One region of the Labrys sp. (in: a-proteobacteria) genome, then DNA from elsewhere that is predicted to be linked to it. Evidence: predicted binding sites of a transcription regulator. Region 1 holds the regulator's gene; each other region holds the start of a gene.
The links. Region 1 encodes LexA, which represses DNA repair genes until DNA is damaged. Its sites were predicted from a motif close to TGTTCNNNNTGTGTTCNG; they were not measured.
Positions count from the first base shown of each region.

Region 2: a site for LexA is predicted at 4,363-4,380, ahead of QM672_RS03340 (PA0069 family radical SAM protein). Genes of this name have one in related genera too.
Region 3: a site for LexA is predicted at 1,444-1,461, ahead of uvrA (excinuclease ABC subunit UvrA). Genes of this name have one in related genera too.

Region 1 is NZ_JASGFM010000018.1:55,820-61,872, forward strand. It holds gene QM672_RS17170 (hypothetical protein) at 1-43, shown strand, start outside; gene QM672_RS17175 (anthranilate synthase component II) at 249-875, shown strand; gene trpD (anthranilate phosphoribosyltransferase) at 875-1,885, shown strand; gene trpC (indole-3-glycerol phosphate synthase TrpC) at 1,891-2,694, shown strand; gene moaC (cyclic pyranopterin monophosphate synthase MoaC) at 2,691-3,194, shown strand; gene glp (gephyrin-like molybdotransferase Glp) at 3,191-4,411, shown strand; gene lexA (transcriptional repressor LexA) at 4,524-5,246, shown strand; gene QM672_RS17205 (pentapeptide repeat-containing protein) at 5,275-5,958, shown strand.
Region 2 is NZ_JASGFM010000002.1:271,974-278,026, reverse strand. It holds gene QM672_RS03365 (carbohydrate ABC transporter permease) at 1-159, shown strand, start outside; gene QM672_RS03360 (Gfo/Idh/MocA family protein) at 280-1,290, shown strand; gene QM672_RS03355 (Gfo/Idh/MocA family protein) at 1,290-2,357, shown strand; gene QM672_RS03350 (ABC transporter ATP-binding protein) at 2,539-3,618, shown strand; gene QM672_RS03345 (glycosyltransferase) at 3,717-4,232, opposite strand; gene QM672_RS03340 (PA0069 family radical SAM protein) at 4,416-5,540, shown strand; gene QM672_RS03335 (hypothetical protein) at 5,599-6,051, opposite strand.
Region 3 is NZ_JASGFM010000004.1:99,278-105,330, forward strand. It holds gene QM672_RS05925 (regulatory protein RecX) at 1-137, opposite strand, end outside; gene QM672_RS05930 (HAD-IA family hydrolase) at 270-926, shown strand; gene arfB (alternative ribosome rescue aminoacyl-tRNA hydrolase ArfB) at 967-1,392, opposite strand; gene uvrA (excinuclease ABC subunit UvrA) at 1,537-4,461, shown strand; gene QM672_RS05945 (extracellular solute-binding protein) at 4,662-5,462, shown strand; gene QM672_RS05950 (hypothetical protein) at 5,382-6,053, opposite strand, start outside.

The DNA.
Region 1 (6,053 bases):
CGCCTATGGCAAGAAACACGGCATGCGCCTGCGTCGGCCTTAACTTCCCAGCGTTTCGCACAGCTGAAGCGCTTTGTCGGACGACGCAATGCCTCGAATCGCAAACATGCATCCAAACAAGGAGTTAGAGACGAGGGGTGTTTCTGCCAAAACACGCCTTGCGCCGGGGAACCGCTTGACCCGCTGCCTCCTGACGCCTAGTCGTGATGGCTCCAAAGGAGGCTAGAGCCGTGACGACAGACCGTTCCATGACCGTGACGCTGATCGACAATTATGACAGCTTCACCTGGAACCTCTGGCATTATCTCGGCCAGCTGGGTTGCACCGTCACGGTTCATCGCAACGACAAGGTCAGCGCGGACGAGGTGATCGCCGCGGCGCCCGATGCGATCGTGCTCTCGCCCGGCCCCTGCACCCCCACCGAAGCCGGCATCTGCTGCGAGCTGATCGAGAAGGCCAAGGACAAGATCCCGCTCTTCGGCGTCTGCCTCGGCCACCAGGCCATCGGCCAGGTTTTCGGCGGCGACATCGTGCGCCTCGCCATTCCCATGCATGGCAAGATCTCCTCGATCAATCATCGCGGCCGCGGCGTCTTTCGGGGTTTGAACGGCCCGTTCATGGGCACGCGCTATCACTCGCTCGTGGTCAAGCGCGACAGCCTGCCGACCGATCTGGAAGTCACCGCCGAGACGGACGACGGCGTCATCATGGGTCTGCAGCACAAGAGCGCGCCGCTGCATGGCGTGCAGTTCCATCCGGAGTCGATCATGTCGGACCATGGCCACCGCATCCTCCAGAACTTCCTGGAGCTGGCGGCGGAATGGAACGCCAAGCATCGGGCCCAGGAAAACCGGAACGAAAGCGAGCATGCGTGATGGACGGTTTCAAGCCCTATATCGGCAAGGCTGCCGCCGGTTCGCTCACGCGCGAAGAAGCGGCTGAAGCCTTCGACCTTCTGCTCTCCGGGCAAGCGACGCCCTCGCAGATCGGTGGCTTCCTGATGGCGCTCAGGGTCCGCGGCGAGACGCCGGACGAGATGGCCGGCGCCGTCAGCGCCATGCGCGCCAAGATGCTGACGGTGGAGGCCCCCGAGGACGCCGTCGACATCGTCGGCACCGGCGGCGACGCCTCCGGCTCCTACAATGTCTCGACGGCCGCTTCCCTGATCGTGGCCGGCGCGGGCGTGAAGGTTGCCAAGCATGGCAATCGCGCCCTCTCCTCCAAATCCGGTGCCGCGGACGTGCTGACTGCGCTCGGCGTCAACATCGAGCTGAAGCCCGAGGGTATCGCCCGCTGCATCACGCTGGCGGGCGTCGGTTTCATGTTCGCGCCAGCCCATCACGGCGCCATGAAGCATGTCGGCCCCACCCGCGTCGAACTCGGCACGCGCACGATCTTCAACCTGCTCGGCCCCCTGTCCAACCCCGCCGGCGTCAAGCGGCAATTGCTCGGTGTCTATGCCCGCCAATGGTTGCAGCCCATGGTCGAGGTGCTCAAGACCCTGGGATCGACGCGCATCATCGCCGTGCATGGCAGCGACGGGCTCGACGAAATCACCACCACCGGCCCCACCGAGATCGTTTCCCTGGAGAACGGCGAGATCAGCCACGGCGTCATCACGCCCGAAGAGGTTGGGCTGCGCGTTGCGACACCCGAGGATCTCAAGGGCGGCGACGCCGCCCACAACGCGTTGGCGTTGCGGGCCGTTCTCGAAGGCGAAAAGACTCCCTATCGGGACATCGCCCTCCTGAATGCCGGCGCTGCCCTGCTCGTGGCGGGACGCGTGCCGAGCCTGGCGGATGGGGTAACCCTCGCCCGCGAATCCGTCGACAAGGGCAAGGCCCTAGCAACGCTCAACCGTTTGGTTGAAATTTCCAACGCGTGAGTGCCATGGCCACCATTCTCCAGAAGATCGAAGCCTATAAGCGCCGCGAGATCGAGGCAGCGAAGGCGGCATGCCCGCTGCCGGAGCTGATCAAGCTGGCGGACCGGGCCAGTCCCGTACGCGGCTTCCAGAGAGCTCTGCAGGCCAAGCTCGACGCTGGCAATACTGCTTTGATTGCCGAGATCAAGAAGGCGAGTCCGTCCAAGGGCCTGATCCGCGCCGATTTCGACCCTCCGGCACTTGCCCGCGCCTATGAAGCCGGCGGAGCAGCCTGTCTTTCCGTGCTGACCGACGAGCCCTCCTTCCAGGGGCGGCCCGAGTTCCTCACCGCGGCACGTGCGGCGGTATCGCTGCCCGCCTTGCGCAAGGACTTCCTCTACGATCCCTACCAGGTGGTGGAAGCAAGAGCCTGGGGTGCCGACTGCATCCTGGTGATCATGGCCAGCGTCACCGACGCCGAAGCCCGTGCGCTGATCGCGGCCGCCAAGGACTGGTCCCTCGACGTGCTGTGCGAGATCCACAATCACGACGAGCTCGAGCGGTCCCTCACGCTCGATGTCGGCATGATCGGCATCAACAATCGCGATCTCAACGACTTTGTCACCCGCCTGGAGACGACCGAGACACTGGCGCCGCTGGTGCCCGGCGATCGTCTCCTGGTCGGCGAAAGCGGCATCTTCACACCCGGCGACGTCCAGCGCCTGCAGAAGGCTGATGTGAACACCTTCCTGGTGGGCGAGAGCCTGATGCGCCAGGCCGACGTCGCCGCCGCCACGCGTGCCCTGCTGTCTGTGGACCAGGCGGCATGAGCCGGCAAAATACGAATCCTAGCCTTACCCATCTCGACGCCTCCGGCGAGGCGAACATGGTCGATGTTTCGCAAAAGGCCGTGACGAGCCGCACCGCAATTGCCGAAGGGCGGGTGGTGATGCAGCGCGAGACGCTCGACCTCGTCTTGTCGGGTGATGCCAAGAAAGGTGATGTTCGCGCCACGGCCCGCATCGCCGGTATCATGGCCGCCAAGAAAACCCATGAACTCATTCCGCTCTGCCACCCGCTGCTCCTCAGCAAGGTCGCCGTCGAGATCGAGCCCGACACCGCTCTGCCCGGTCTGACGGTGCGGGCGACAGCCAAGGTCGCGGGTCAGACCGGCGTGGAGATGGAAGCGCTGACCGCTGTTTCCGTCGCCTGCCTGACCATCTATGACATGGTCAAAGCCGCCGACCGGGGCATGCGCATCGAGGCGATCAGGCTCGTAGAGAAGTCCGGCGGCAAATCCGGCGATTGGCATGCGGAGGAAAATCCATGAGCCTGCTTCCCGTCGCGGACGCGCTGGCCAAGGTGGTTGCCGGCGTCACCCCGCTTCCTGTCGAAACCGTGCCACTGCACGCCACGCGCGGACGCGTGCTTGCTTCCGCCATCACCGCGCTGAGAACCCAGCCCGGTTTCAACGCCTCGGCCATGGACGGCTATGCAGTACGCGTGGATGACGCCAAGCAGGGAGCCAGCCTCGAATTGATCGGCGAGTCTGCCGCCGGGCATGGCTATGCCGGTCGGGTCGGCGAGAACCAGGCCGTGCGCATCTTTACGGGCGCGCCCGTACCTGACGGCGCCGACACCGTGGTGATCCAGGAACAGACCCGGCGCGACGGCAATCGCGTCATCCTGGAGGCCACGGCCAAGCCCGGCCAGCATATCCGGGGCCGCGGACTGGATTTTGCCGAAGGCCGTGAGGCCCTGAGGCCTGGAACCGTCATCGGCCCCCGCGATATCGCCCTCGCCGCCGCAATGAACCACCCTGGTCTGCCGGTCCACCGCCGCCCCAAGGTCGCCATCCTCGCCACCGGCGACGAACTGGTATTGCCCGGCCAGGCCATCGGCGAAAACCAGATCGTTGCCTCCAACAATTTCGCCATCCGCGCCCTTGTCGAGGCCGAAGGCGGCGAAGTGCTCGACCTCGGCATCGCCAGCGACGACTTCCCGGCCCTGGAAGCCGCCATCAAGCGAGCTCGCGCCGAAAAGGCCGATGTGCTCGTCACCATCGGTGGCGCCTCCGTCGGCGATCACGATCTGATCCAGACCGCGTTGACCCGCGAAGGCATGCGGCTCGGCTTCTGGAAAATCGCGATGCGGCCAGGCAAGCCGCTGCTGCATGGGCGGCTCGGCGCCATGCACATCCTCGGACTGCCGGGCAATCCGGTCTCCTCCGTGGTTTGCGGCGTCCTCTTCCTGGTGCCGCTGCTGCGCGCGTTGCTTGGCCGTTCCGACGCCGGCCCGCCACGCCGCAAGGCCGTCTTTGCCCGCTCCTGGCCGGCCAACGATGTCCGCGAGGACTATATACGGGCCCGCTTCCTGCTTGACGATACGTCAGACATCCTCAAGGTGGAGCCATTGGCACTGCAGGATTCGTCGCTCGTCAGCGTGATGCAGCATGCCGACTGCCTGGTGATCCGGCCGCCCTTCGCACCCGAAGCAAAGGCGGGTGAGACCTGCGAGATCATCGATCTCCGTGCGGCCGGCTATTGACCACGTCTTTAACCTGAACTTCATTGTTGCAGAACACAGTAGGAACATGTAGCACTGTTCTTGTTTTGTTTACATCTTCACCGTGATTCGCGGCCGCCACGACGGGATAGCCATGCTGACCAAGAAACAACATGAATTGCTTCGGTTCATTCATGAGCGCCTGAAGGAACAGGGTGTGCCTCCTTCCTTCGATGAGATGAAGGAAGCACTGGACCTCAGGTCCAAGTCCGGCATTCACCGCCTGATCATGGCGCTGGAGGAGCGTGGCTTCATTCGGCGCCTGCCCAACCGCGCCCGTGCGTTGGAAGTGGTGCGCCTGCCCGAATCGGCAGTGCCGAGCGGTGGCGGCCTGTCGCTCGCCTCTTCCCAGCGTGGTTTCCGCCCCAATGTAATCGAGGGCAATCTCGGCAAGGTTCGCCCCGTCAGGCCTGAAATTGACGACGAGGTCGGCCGGCCGGTCCTCGTCCCGGTGATGGGGCGTATCGCCGCCGGCACGCCGGTCTCCGCCATCCAGTCCAAGAGCCACACCATCAGCGTCACGCCGGAAATGTTGTCCTCCGGCGATCATTTCGCCCTGGAAGTGCGCGGCGATTCCATGATCGAAGCCGGTATCTTCGACAATGACACCGTGCTTATCCGCCGCCAGGACCACGCCGATACCGGCGATATCGTCGTGGCACTGATCGACGACGAGGAGGCGACACTCAAGCGCCTGCGCAAGCGCGGAGCCTCCATCGCACTGGAGGCCGCCAATCCGGCCTATGAAACCCGTATCTTCGGGCCCGACCGGGTGCAGATCCAGGGCAAGCTGGTCGGTTTGTTCCGTCGCTATTGAGCGTGGCCGACATCGTGGCTTGCCGGCTATGAACGCGCTTCGCGCGATCGCGAACTGCAGCTTGCGGCGCCGCGATGTCGAAAACCTGCTCGCGGCGAAGCTTCCGCATTCCCTCGTCGATTGCGAGATGGAGGAATGCGATCTTTCGCGTCTCGATCTCTCTCATTGGGCCTTCGAGCGCTGCAGGCTCAGAAACGCCAAGCTGGTCGGCGCCAGGCTTGCCAATACACTCTGGCGCAACTGCAAGGCGAGCGGCGCCGATTTCCGTGGCACGGACCTGGAGGAAGCGGCGTTCCGCACCGGTGATTACAGCAATACCAGCTTCCGGCGCGCCAAGGCGGCCTCGACGGCTTTTACCGGTTGCAAGCTGACCGGGGCGGACCTCTCCGAAACCTCGGGGCTGGGGCTGGTTTTCGAGGAAGTTCTGCTGATGTCGGCCAAGCTGCCGGCCTTTTCCTTCCGGAAGAGCGTGCTGCGTCGCCTCGACTTCACCCAGGCCGATTTGCGCCAATGTGATTTTCGCGAGGCGATCTTCGAGGAATGCAGTCTGCGTGATGCCAATCTTGTCGATGCTCGCTTCGAGGGTGCCGACTTGCGCGGTGCCGATCTCGGCGGGCTGAAGCTGGCAGACACCCGTTATTTCAAGGGCGCCACGATCTCGAAAGGCCAGGCCGGCCAATTGCTGGCCGAACTGGGCTTGCGGATTGCCTGAGAGAGCCTCCGGAATTCGCAGGCTAATCCGCTCGACACCAGGCAACCAGGAGTGCTCGAACCACTATTCGCCCGAGCACCGCCGAAGGTCGTCAT
Region 2 (6,053 bases), on a different contig from region 1:
CAGCTCGGCCTCAGGTCCCTGGTCGATGCCAGCGGCACCTCCGACTGGGGCGCCCTCTTCGCCATGTCGGTGCTCTCCCTGATCCCGATCTTCCTGGTCTTCCTGTTCTTCCAGCGCCTTCTGATCGAGGGCATCGCCACCACCGGCATGAAACGCTGACATCGGGAGCAAAATGCGTTCAAGCCAAAACCTTCGTTCGACTTAACACACTGGGAACAGGCGCATTTTGCGATTCTGGTGATTTAATCTGCAAGTAAAACGCCCGAGCGGATAATTGATATGAGACCTTTGAAATTTGCCATCATCGGCATCAATCACGACCATATCCACGGCCAGATCGCGGCGCTCAGGCGCGCCGGCGCAGTTTGTACCGGCTTTCACGCAGCCGAGGACAATCTCGCGGCCGCTTTTGCCGCGACCTATCCCGAGATACTGCGCGTCGCCGAGGCGGCGAAGCTCTATGAGGATCCTGCGATCGACGTCATCGTCAGCGCCGCCATTCCAGGCGACCGCGCCGATGTGGCAATCAAAGCCATGCGCCACGGCAAGGACGTGCTGCTCGACAAGCCGGGCATGACGAGCATCGACCAGCTCGAAAGCGTGCGCCTGGTTCAGGCCGAGACCAGGCGCATCCTCTCCATCCTCTATTCGGAACATTTCGAGGTGCCCGCCACCGTGAAGGCCGGCGAACTGGTGGCCTCGGGCGCCATCGGCGACATCGTGACCATGGCCGGGCTCGGCCCGCATCGCCTGCGCAAGCCGCAGCGGCCGGGCTGGTTCTTCGAGCGCGAACGCTATGGCGGCATCCTCGTCGATATCGGCGCCCACCAGTTCGAGCAATTCCTGTTCTTCACCGGTGCGGAGGACGCCGACATTCTCTCGGCCTCCGTCGGCAATCGCGCCAATGCCGACAAGCCCGGCCTGCAAGATGTCGGCGATGTCCACCTGCGCACGCCTGAGGGCGTCACCGGCTATATCCGCGTCGATTGGTTCACGCCTGACGGCCTGCCGGTATGGGGCGATGGACGACTCTTCATCACCGGCACGCAAGGCACCATCGAGCTGCGCAAATATGTCGACGTCGCCGGCCGTCCCGGTGGAGACCATCTCTTCCTGACTGACCGGAAGGGCATGCAGCATATCGATTGTTCGGCGGTCGAACTTCCCTTCGGCCGGCAGTTCATCGCCGATGTCTTCGAACGCACCGAGACAGCCATGCCGCAGGCCCGTTGCTTCAAAGCGATGGAACTCGCCCTCAAGGCCCAGCAACGAGCCGAGGAGGCCGCGTGATGGGCGAGATCAAATCCGTCGCCGTGGTCGGGCTGAACATCGGCCGCTCGCATATCGCCGAGGCCTATGAGCCACGCCCCGAGCGCTGGCGTCTCGCCGCCGTCTGCGATCGCAACCAGGAGCGCCTCGATGCAGTGGCCGACGAATTCTCCGCCGAGAGCCGCACGCTGCATTTCGACGAACTTCTCAAGCGCGACGATATCGACGTGATCGACATCGCCACGCCGCCAGCCACCCATTTCGATCTGGTCAGCCGGGCCCTCGCGGCGGGCAAGCATGTCGTCTGCGAAAAGCCGCTGGTGGGCTCGCTGCACGAGGCTGACCTCCTGGCCAATGCCCAGGCCCAGAGCGGCCAGATCCTGATGCCGATCTTCCAGTACCGCTTCGGCGAGGGGGTACAGAAGGCCAGGCGCATCATCGAGTCGGGACTGGCCGGCAAGCCCTATCTCGGCACCGTCGAAACCCATTGGAGGCGCACGCCCGACTATTATGCCGTCTATTGGCGCGGCAAGTGGGACACCGAGCTCGGCGGCGTGCTGATGACCCATGCCATCCACCAGCATGACATGATGACCTATCTGATGGGCCCGGTGCGCCGGTTGTTTGCCCGCGCGACCACGCGGGTCAATGCCATCGAGGTGGAAGATTGCGTTTCCTCGTCCTGGGAAATGGAAAATGGCGCGCTGGTGGCCGCCAGCGCCACTTTGGGCTCGCAGAACGAGATTTCGCGGCTGCGCCTATGTTTCGAAAACGTCACCTTCGAAAGCGGCGGCGAGGCCTATTCGCCAGGCGACGAACCCTGGACCATCCTGCCGGCGAACGAGGCCGTAGCCGCCGATATCAAGGATCTCGTCGCCGACCTGCCCCCGGTCGGCCGCCGCTTCCTCGGGCAGATGGACGCTTTCCATGAGGCGCTGCATAGCCGCGGACCGGTGCCGGTCACGGTCGATGATGCGCGCCGGGCGCTGGAACTGGCGACTGCCTTCTATCACTCGGCCCAGACCGGCAGCGACGTCAAGCTGCCGATCGGGCCGGATCACCCCAAATATCGCGGTTGGCGGCCTTAGAGAACCGCCCGCAAATGAGGACGTGTCATCCCCGGCACGGCCAACGGCCGTGGGAAGGGGATCCAGGGGCCGTTGGACACACCTAATAGTCCCTGGATCCCCTTCCCGGGGTCTACGACCCCGCCGGGGATGACAGTCCCTTGGGTTCAATCAAGTGCGAATGGCTTGTAGGGAGGACGGCATGGCGACCAGCATCAGGCTCGACAAGGTGGTGAAGCGCTATGGTTCGCTGGACGTGATTCATGGCGTCGACCTCGTCATCGAACCGGGCGAGTTCACGGTGTTCGTCGGCCCGTCCGGTTGCGGCAAGTCCACCCTCCTGCGCATGATCGCCGGGCTCGAGCCGATCTCGGGCGGCGACCTCCTCATCGACGGCGAGCGCATGAACAATGTGCCGGCCTCGCGCCGGGGCATCGCCATGGTGTTCCAGTCCTATGCTCTCTACCCCCACATGACGGTGTACAAGAACCTCGCCTTCGGCCTGGAAACCGCCGGCTGCAAGCGGGCCGAGATCGAGACGCGGGTGCGCCATGCCGCCAGGATCCTCAAGATCGAGGATTATCTGCAGCGCCGCCCCAAGGCCCTGTCCGGCGGGCAGCGCCAGCGCGTCGCCATCGGGCGGGCCATCGTGCGCGAACCGCGCATCTTCCTGTTCGACGAGCCGCTCTCCAATCTCGACGCGGAACTGCGCGTGCAGATGCGCGTGGAGATCGCCAAGCTGCACCAGGACCTCGGCAACACCATGATCTACGTGACCCACGACCAGGTCGAGGCGATGACCATGGCCGACAAGATCGTGGTGCTGCGCGACGGCGTGGTGATGCAGGTCGGTGCACCGCTCGACCTCTACAACGCACCGGCCAACCAGTTCGTGGCCGGCTTCATCGGCTCGCCCAAGATGAACTTCCTGGCCGGCCGCCTGACTGGGACCGGCGATGCGATCGAAGTCGCCGGGCAATCGGTTCGCCTCGGCGCGCCGCTGCCAGGCGCGGCGGCAGCGGCGCCCGTCACTTTCGGCGTTCGCCCCGAGCATATCCTGGTCGGCGGCGAGGCCGGCGAGCCGCTCGGCGAGGTCAAGGTCCATCTGGTCGAGCATCTCGGTGGCGAGACGGTGCTCTATGCGACCACCACGGGCGGCGAGAACCTGACCATTTCGGCCCCCGGCCAGTTGCGGGTCCGCCATGGCGAAACCGTGCCGCTACGCGCCGACCCCGCCCTCTGCCATGTCTTCGACAGCGGGGGAGCTTCGCTGCAGCGATAGGTTCCCTGGGACCGCCGGCTTCCGGCCGGCTCTTCCTTTCCGCACGTGCGACGGTTCCAAGAGCCGGCTGGAAGCCGGCGGTCCCAGGAGCGCCTGCCTCACCGCACCGTCCCCACTCCACCCGTAAAAGCACGCGCGCGCAAGGCATGAGTCCCCAAGCGCCCGCCCGCCAGCAGCGCCTTGCGCGGCGCCAGCATGGCCTGCTTCCGTCTGCGGCTACGCGACAGCTTGAGCACGATTTCGCTGAGCCTTGCGCGCCAGCCATAATCGTCGACAGCGCCACGAAACAGCATCGCAACCGGCCGGTCGTTCGCTCTTTGCAATCGCTGCATCATCACGCCGGCTTCGCGGAACCAATCGCTTTCCAGCCGGACGCCCGGCGCCATCACTAGCACCCAGTCGCTGCGGGCAGCCTCCAGCCCGGTCCTGGCATCGCCCTCGACGATGACACAACCGACCGCGTCGGCGACCAGCCGCGTGCCCTGCGACGGCCCGGATTCCGCTACCACCACCACCTCGCGCACAAAGCCATCCGCCGCCGCCGGGACAAGAGCAGCCAGCGTTTCCGCCAGCGCGACTTCCTGGCCGTTTGCGGCGATGACAACACTGATCATGGCAAGTCTGGTCCGACTGGAACGGTCACTTTTTTCAAAGGTCCGCATATCATGCACCACCGCCCGACGTGAGGGGCGCGAAGGCACGATCCTGCTCAAATGATTGGCATTTTGGTTTCGCTTGCCCAAATGTTCTCTTTTTGTTCTAATGAGAACAGAGAAATTTGATTCGCGGAGGCGGCCATGGGCGTGCCGATAAGCAAGGTCTCTCTTACCGACGCGGTGCCGGTGGGCACGACCGTTGTCGACATCGAGCGGCGGCGGGGACGCGGCGCCGGCTCCAATGCCAGTGGGCGCTTCGAGGGGCTGTCGCGCTTCATCGAGGATGACGGCTGGAACTCGATCGAGGAATTGCCGACCCTGCGCACCGAAATCCAGGAGGAGCAGGCCCGCAAGATCATCACCTTCAACGACTCGCCGGACATTTCCTTCGACCGTTCGATCAACCCCTATCGCGGTTGCGAACATGGTTGCGTCTATTGCTTCGCCCGGCCGACGCACGCGCATATGGGCCTCTCGCCGGGGCTCGACTTCGAGACCAAGCTGTTCGCCAAGCCGAATGCCGCGTCCCTCTTGGAAAAGGAGCTGGCGGCGAAGAACTACCAGCCGCGCACCATCGCGATGGGCACCAATACCGATCCCTATCAGCCGATCGAGCGCCAGCGCGGCATCACTCGTTCCATCCTGGAGGTTCTCGATAGAACCAGCCATCCGGTCGGCATCGTCACCAAATCAGGCCTGATCACGCGCGACATCGACATTCTCGCGCGTCTTGCCCGGCGTGGCCTCGTCAAGGTCGCTTTGTCGGTAACCACCCTCGACGCCAAGCTGTCCCGCTCGCTCGAACCGCGCGCGGCCACGCCGTCCCTGCGGCTGAAGGCCATGCGCCAATTGGCCGATGCCGGCATTCCCGTGACGGTGATGGTGGCGCCGATCATCCCCAAGATCAACGATGCCGAGATCGAGCGCATCCTCGAGGCGGCCCGTGCGGCTGGTGCCCGCGAGGCGGGTTACGTCATGCTGCGCCTGCCGCTGGAAATTTCGGGCCTGATGCGCGATTGGCTCAACGAGCATCGCCCCGATGCCATGAACCATGTCTTCTCGCTGATGCGCTCGAGCCGCGACGGCAAGGACTATGATTCACGCTGGGGCCTGCGCATGTCCGGCACCGGGCCCTATGCCTGGATGATCGGCCGGCGCTTCGAACTGGCAGCCGCGCGGCTCGGCATCAACGCCAGGCGGCTGAAACTGCGCACCGACCTGTTCACCCGCCCGGTGCGGATGGGCGAACAATTGGCGCTGTTCTGATCAGGCCAATCTTTCGTCCATCGGTCGCGTTGCCCGCCATCTCGACAGCGGGCGGCAATCATCCCTTGCTGTTGCCGAACCAGGACGAGCGTTGCGGCTTGGCCGGGGCAGAAGAAGGCTCGCTCACGGTGGGGCCGGGCAATTCGCTCACTGGTGTCAGGGTGGCCGAGGCCCAGAAGGAATTGCCGGCCAAGGCGTGCTCGGCGAGCTTGCGATAGGTCGCCAGGCGACGATCGATCCGCTCGCCGATGTCATAGGCGGCGAGTTCCTGGGGTGTCGGGTCACGACCGACTTCCTTCTTGAACGCCACCAGCCAGTCACGCTTGTTCTGCATGGAAAGGGAGAACGCGAGGAGGCCGACGACATCCTCTTCGTCATGCACCAGACGATCGAAAACATTGTCGGAGGCCAGGCCGGCCTTGGCCGGAGCCGGAGTTGATGCCACTTCGCTCTTGGGTTGATGGTCCTGAGAAGGCGCAACTGCCTCGATATCGGTCACGTTCTTTTGCATTC
Region 3 (6,053 bases), on a different contig from region 1:
GGACCCAATTTGCGGCGTGCCCTTCGCTGCAGGACCTGACGGAGGTTGGCGACGCTGGTCGATCGCTGGCCGAGATAATGGAGCGCGGACTTGCGCATCCAGCTTTCTTCGCGGCTCAGCGACGGGATGATGGACATGGCAGCCTCGAATCGTTGGAAAGAACTTGCCGGAACTCGTGGCCACGCGCCATCATCCCCCCGCTCGGACCTGGCTTGACAAGAATCGCGGCACGCCGGCCTCTGCACGTCTTCTTGGATCAGGCGGTTCCCATGTCCTTCTCTCTGGTGATTTTCGATTGCGATGGTGTTCTCGTCGACAGCGAGATCCTGTCGGCCGAAGTCGAGGCCGAGGCCTTGTCGGCCCTCGGCGTAAAAGTCACCGCGCATGACGTGATGCAGCGTTTCCTCGGTCTGACCCAGGAGGCCTTGGAGGAGCGCTTCGAGCACGATTTCGGACTCAAGCTGCCGCCGAACCATGCCGAAACCACGCGCAGTATGCTGCGAGCGGCCTATGTAGAGCGTCTGGAACCCATTCCAGGCGTGCGCGACGTGCTCCAAAGCCTGCCTATGCCCTTTTGCGTCGCCTCCAACAGCCCACCTGCCAAGCTTGGTCTCGGCCTCAGCATCACCAACCTGTTCGAACTGGTCTATCCCAACATCTTTAGCGCGAAGCTGGTGGCGCGGGGGAAACCGGCGCCGGATCTGTTTCTCCATGCGGCAAAGGCGCTCGGCGCGGATCCCGCCGACACCGTCGTGGTCGAAGACAGCGTGGTCGGCGTCAAGGCAGCAAAGGCCGCGGGCATGACGGCGATCGGCTTCGTCGGCGGCCTGCACCATATGCCCCCCAGCGAGGAAACCCTGGTAGCGGCCGGCGCCGATCACATCGCCGAGACGATGGACGAGGTGAAGGCGCTGATCCTGGCATGAGCCAGGATGATGGCGGTCGGTAGCGGCGCGCTTCCGGATCTCAATCCATCGAAATCTTGCTGCCGCGTAGCGATTTGACGTTCGAGCGGCGCGATTTCGACTCAAGCCGCCGCGCCTTGGCGGCTTTGGAGGGCTTGGTCGCCTTGCGGGGTGGCGGTGGCGGCATCGCCGCCTCGCGCAGAAGCGCAACCAGCCTCTCGCGGGCATCTTCGCGATTACGCTCCTGGGTGCGGAAACGCTGGGCAAGAATGACGACAACCCCTTCCTGCGTCAGCTTGCGCCCGGCGAGCCTCTGGGCCCGGATCGCAACCTCATTGGGGAGTGAAGGCGAAGTGCGGATGTCGAAACGCAATTGCACCGCCGTCGACAGCTTGTTGACGTTCTGTCCGCCAGGGCCGGAGGAGCGTACGAAATCCTCGACGATCTCGCGCTCATCGATGGACAGAGTTGGTGTGATCTCGATCATCCGGCCTGCATAGCGTATGGCTTGGCGCGCCGCCGCTAATTTCTGCGGATAAGTTCACGAATTGTTCTTGTCTTTTCGTACACCCTCCTTCAATTTGCGAGCCAAAGCGCCTATCTCAGGCTGAAAGCCCACAGGATCGTCCGTATGTCTGGCCGCCCCACCTCCGGCAGCGCTGTTCCATCGCCTGCCGATCGCCGCTTCATTACCGTGCGCGGCGCTCGCGAGCACAATCTCAAGAATGTCGATCTCGAAATCCCGCGCGACAAGCTGGTAGTCTTTACCGGCCTTTCCGGCTCGGGCAAGTCGTCGCTTGCCTTCGATACCATCTATGCCGAAGGGCAGCGCCGCTATGTCGAGAGCCTGTCGGCCTATGCGCGCCAGTTCCTCGAGATGATGCAGAAGCCGGACGTCGACCAGATCGACGGCCTGTCGCCCGCCATCTCGATCGAGCAGAAGACCACATCGCGCAATCCGCGCTCGACGGTGGCGACGGTCACCGAAATCTATGACTATATGCGCTTGCTCTGGGCCCGCATCGGCATTCCCTATTCGCCGGCGACCGGCCTGCCTATCGAAAGCCAGACGGTCAGCCAGATGGTGGACCGGGTCATGGCTATGCCGGAAGGCACCCGCCTGTTCCTGCTCGCCCCCGTCGTGCGCGGGCGCAAGGGCGAATACCGCAAGGAGCTCGCCGATTTCCTCAAGCGCGGCTTCCAGCGCGTCAAGATCGACGGCACCTTCTACGAGATCGCCGACGCTCCTGCCCTCGACAAGAAGCTCAAGCATGACCTCGACGTGGTGGTGGACCGCATCGTGGTGCGCGCCGACATCGCCAGCCGTCTGGCCGACTCCTTCGAAACGGCGCTCGAACTCGCCGACGGCATTGCCGTGGTCGAGCTCGCCGACCAGAAGGAGGCCGACGGCTCGCCCAAGCGCGTGATATTCAGCCAGAAATTTGCCTGCCCCGTCTCCGGCTTCACCATTCCGGAGATCGAGCCGCGGCTGTTCTCCTTCAACAATCCCTTCGGTGCCTGCCCGTCCTGCGACGGGATCGGCACCGAGATGACGGTCGATCCCGTGCTGGTGGTGCCTGACGAGACATTGTCGCTGCGCAAGGGCGCGCTGGCGCCCTGGGCGAAGTCGACCAGCCCCTATTACAGCCAGACGGTCGACGCGCTCGCCAAACATTACAAATTCGGCGTGACCACGCCCTGGAAGGACCTGCCGGAAAAGGTGCAGCAGGTGTTCCTCTACGGTTCGGGCGAGGAACAGATCGTCTTTTCCTTTGATGACGGCCTGCGCTCCTATGAGACCCGCAAGGCTTTCGAAGGCGTGGTGACCAATCTGGAGCGGCGCTGGAAGGAGACAGATTCCGAACAGGCCCGCGAGGACATTTCGCGCTTCATGGCGAACACGCCATGCAAGGCCTGCGCCGGCTTTCGCCTCAAGCCCGAATCCCTGGCGGTAAAGGTCACGCACAAGCATATCGGCGAGATCTCGGCGATGTCGGTGCGCCAGGCCCAGCACTGGTTCGAAGCGCTGCCGGCCGAGCTCAACACCAAGCAGAACGAGATCGCTGTCCGCATCCTCAAGGAGATTCGCGAGCGCCTGCGCTTCCTGGTCGATGTCGGCCTGGATTACCTGACGCTTGCCCGCAATTCCGGTACGCTCTCGGGCGGTGAGAGCCAGCGCATCCGCCTCGCCTCGCAGATCGGATCCGGCCTCAGCGGCGTGCTCTATGTGCTGGACGAGCCTTCCATCGGCCTGCACCAGCGCGACAACGAGCGCCTGCTCGAAACGCTGCGGCGCCTGCGCGAACTCGGCAACACCGTCATCGTGGTGGAGCATGACGAGGATGCCATCCTGCAGGCCGATCATGTCGTCGATGTCGGTCCGGGCGCGGGCGTGCATGGCGGGCGAGTCGTAGCCCAGGGCACGCCGGCCGAGGTGATGGCCAATCCGGCTTCCCTCACCGGCAAATATCTGACCGGTCAGCTCTCGGTCCCCATGCCGGCCGAACGGCGCCGGCGGCAGAAGGGCAAGGCGCTGAAGCTCACCGGCGCCCGCGGCAACAATCTCAAGGATGTCTCGGTCGAGGTGCCGCTCGGCTTGTTCACCTGCGTTACCGGCGTTTCCGGCGGTGGCAAGTCGACCCTGCTGATCGATACCATCTACAAGGCCGTCGCCCGCAAGCTGAACGGCGCGCTGGAGCACCCTGCCCCCTATGACAAGCTCGACGGCCTGGAACTGATCGACAAGGTCATCGACATCGATCAGTCGCCGATCGGCCGCACCCCGCGCTCCAATCCCGCAACTTATACCGGTGCCTTCACGCCCATCCGCGAATGGTTCGCGGGCTTGCCCGAGGCGAAGGCGCGCGGCTACCTGCCGGGGCGCTTCTCCTTCAACGTCAAGGGCGGACGCTGCGAGGCCTGCCAGGGCGACGGCGTCATCAAGATCGAGATGCACTTCCTGCCCGACGTCTACGTCACCTGCGACGTCTGCAAGGGCAAGCGGTACGATCGCGAGACATTGGACGTGCGCTTCAAGAACAAGTCGATCGCCGACGTGCTCGACATGACGGTCGACGAAGGAGCCGAATTCTTCAAGGCCGTGCCGACCATCCGCAACACCATGGAAACGCTGGCGCGGGTCGGCCTGGGCTATGTCAAGGTCGGCCAGCAGGCGACCACCCTGTCGGGCGGCGAAGCCCAGCGCGTGAAGCTCTCCAAGGAATTGTCGCGTCGCTCGACCGGGCGCACGCTCTACATCCTCGACGAGCCGACCACGGGCCTGCATTTCCACGACGTCGCCAAGCTGCTGGAAGTGCTGCATGAACTGGTCGACCAGGGCAATACCGTGGTGGTGATCGAGCACAATCTCGAAGTCATCAAGACGGCCGACTGGGTCATTGACATGGGGCCGGAGGGCGGCGACGGCGGCGGCGAGGTGGTTGCCGAAGGCACGCCGGAAGCGATCATCCGGGAGCCACGTTCCCATACCGGGCGTTTCCTGCGCGAGGTGATGGAGCGTCGCCCCCAGGGGCGCCGAGGCGAAGCAGCCGAATAACCCCCTGGGCAGGCGCCCTCGCCTGCATTCCAGCTTCCCGCGGACATGCGGAGCCAAGAGCCGGGGGGATTCCGCGCCCCGGGTCGCGCTTTCCAGGCGCGGCCCGATCTCCCATTGCCAAACGAGTGTTTCGCCGGTTAACGCTATAGCCATTCATATATAGCGAGTCGGCGCGACCGCTCCGTTTCCGGGAGAAGCAAATGTTCAGGATCCTGCTCGCCGCTAGTCTGGTCCTCGGCAGTGCCGCTGCCCGGGCCGACGAGGTGGTGCTCTATGGCGCCGGCAGCCTGCGTGCGGTGCTGACCGACATCGCCCAGGATTTCAGCAAGAAGAGCGGCATCAAGGTGCATACGGACTTCGGTCCTTCGGGCCTGATGCGGGAAAAGATCGAGCAGGGCGACAAGGTCGACATCCTGGCCTCGGCGGACATGGCCAGTCCCCTCAAATTGCAGAAGGATGGCCGGGCGAGCGCCGTCGTCATGTTCACCCGCAACCGGCTTTGCGCTTTCGCCCTGCCGGAAGCCAAACTCGCCGGCTCCAACTTTGCCGAGCGCCTGCTCGATCCTGCCGTGAAGCTCGGCACCTCCACGCCCAAGGCCGATCCCGGCGGTGACTACACCTGGGCCATGTTCCAGTTGATCGACAAGCGAAACCCGGGAGCCTTCGCCAAGCTGGATGCCAAAGCCCAGAAGATCGTTGGTGGCTCGACCGCTCCTGTTCCCGCCGGGCAGGATCCGATTGCCGACGGCTTCAAGAGCGGCCAGATCAACGTGATGATGGGCTATTGCAGCGGCGCGGCGCAGCGCAAGGCGGCTACGCCGAACCTGGAAGTGATCCAGGTGCCCGAAGCCTATGAGACCGGCCCCGAATATGGCTTGGCCCTGGCGCATGCCGACAATGCCGCTGCCGTGGCGCTGATGCTAGCGATCCTCTCGCCGGAAGGTCAGGCCACTTTCGGCAGATATGGTTTCGCGCCGGTTGGCCTGCCGTCTCAACCCTGAACGAAGCGAAGGAACCGGCAGTGCTCCCGGCATTGGCATGTGCCGCCCTGTCATTTCCATCGGCCTTCGGGTGGCGCGTACACCGGCGCCAGCCGATCTCCCGGCAATGCCAGCGGGAAATTTTGTAGGGATATTGCCGGCGGCTCCCAGCCACAAATGGCGCCAATGAACCAGAATAGCGCGCAGGCGCCCTGCTACCGGTCTGCGCAGCGGTGCTGCCGCAAGCAGGATCAGGGCCCATAGCAGCAGGCTTGTTCGGCCCTTCGTCTCACGTCCTGACCGGCCAACGGCCGAGAATGGCGTGGCCCGCAGCCAGGGCAGGCGAAATAGCCCAAGAATGGCGTGGATATCGTCCTCATAGAGGCGCCCGTCGGCAAAACCGTTGGCACTCTTATTGCCGCCGACCGGCTCGGTATGCCGGACCGGGAATTCGTCGATCACGGCAAAGTCGCGGGAGCCCTCGGCGACGAGATTGCACCAGATCAGGTCAATGCCGCTTTCATAACCCAGGGCATATAGCGGCGCGATCCGCTCGAGAACGTCATGCCGGAAGACCGGGCACATCATCTCCACGAAATTGAGATAGCGCAG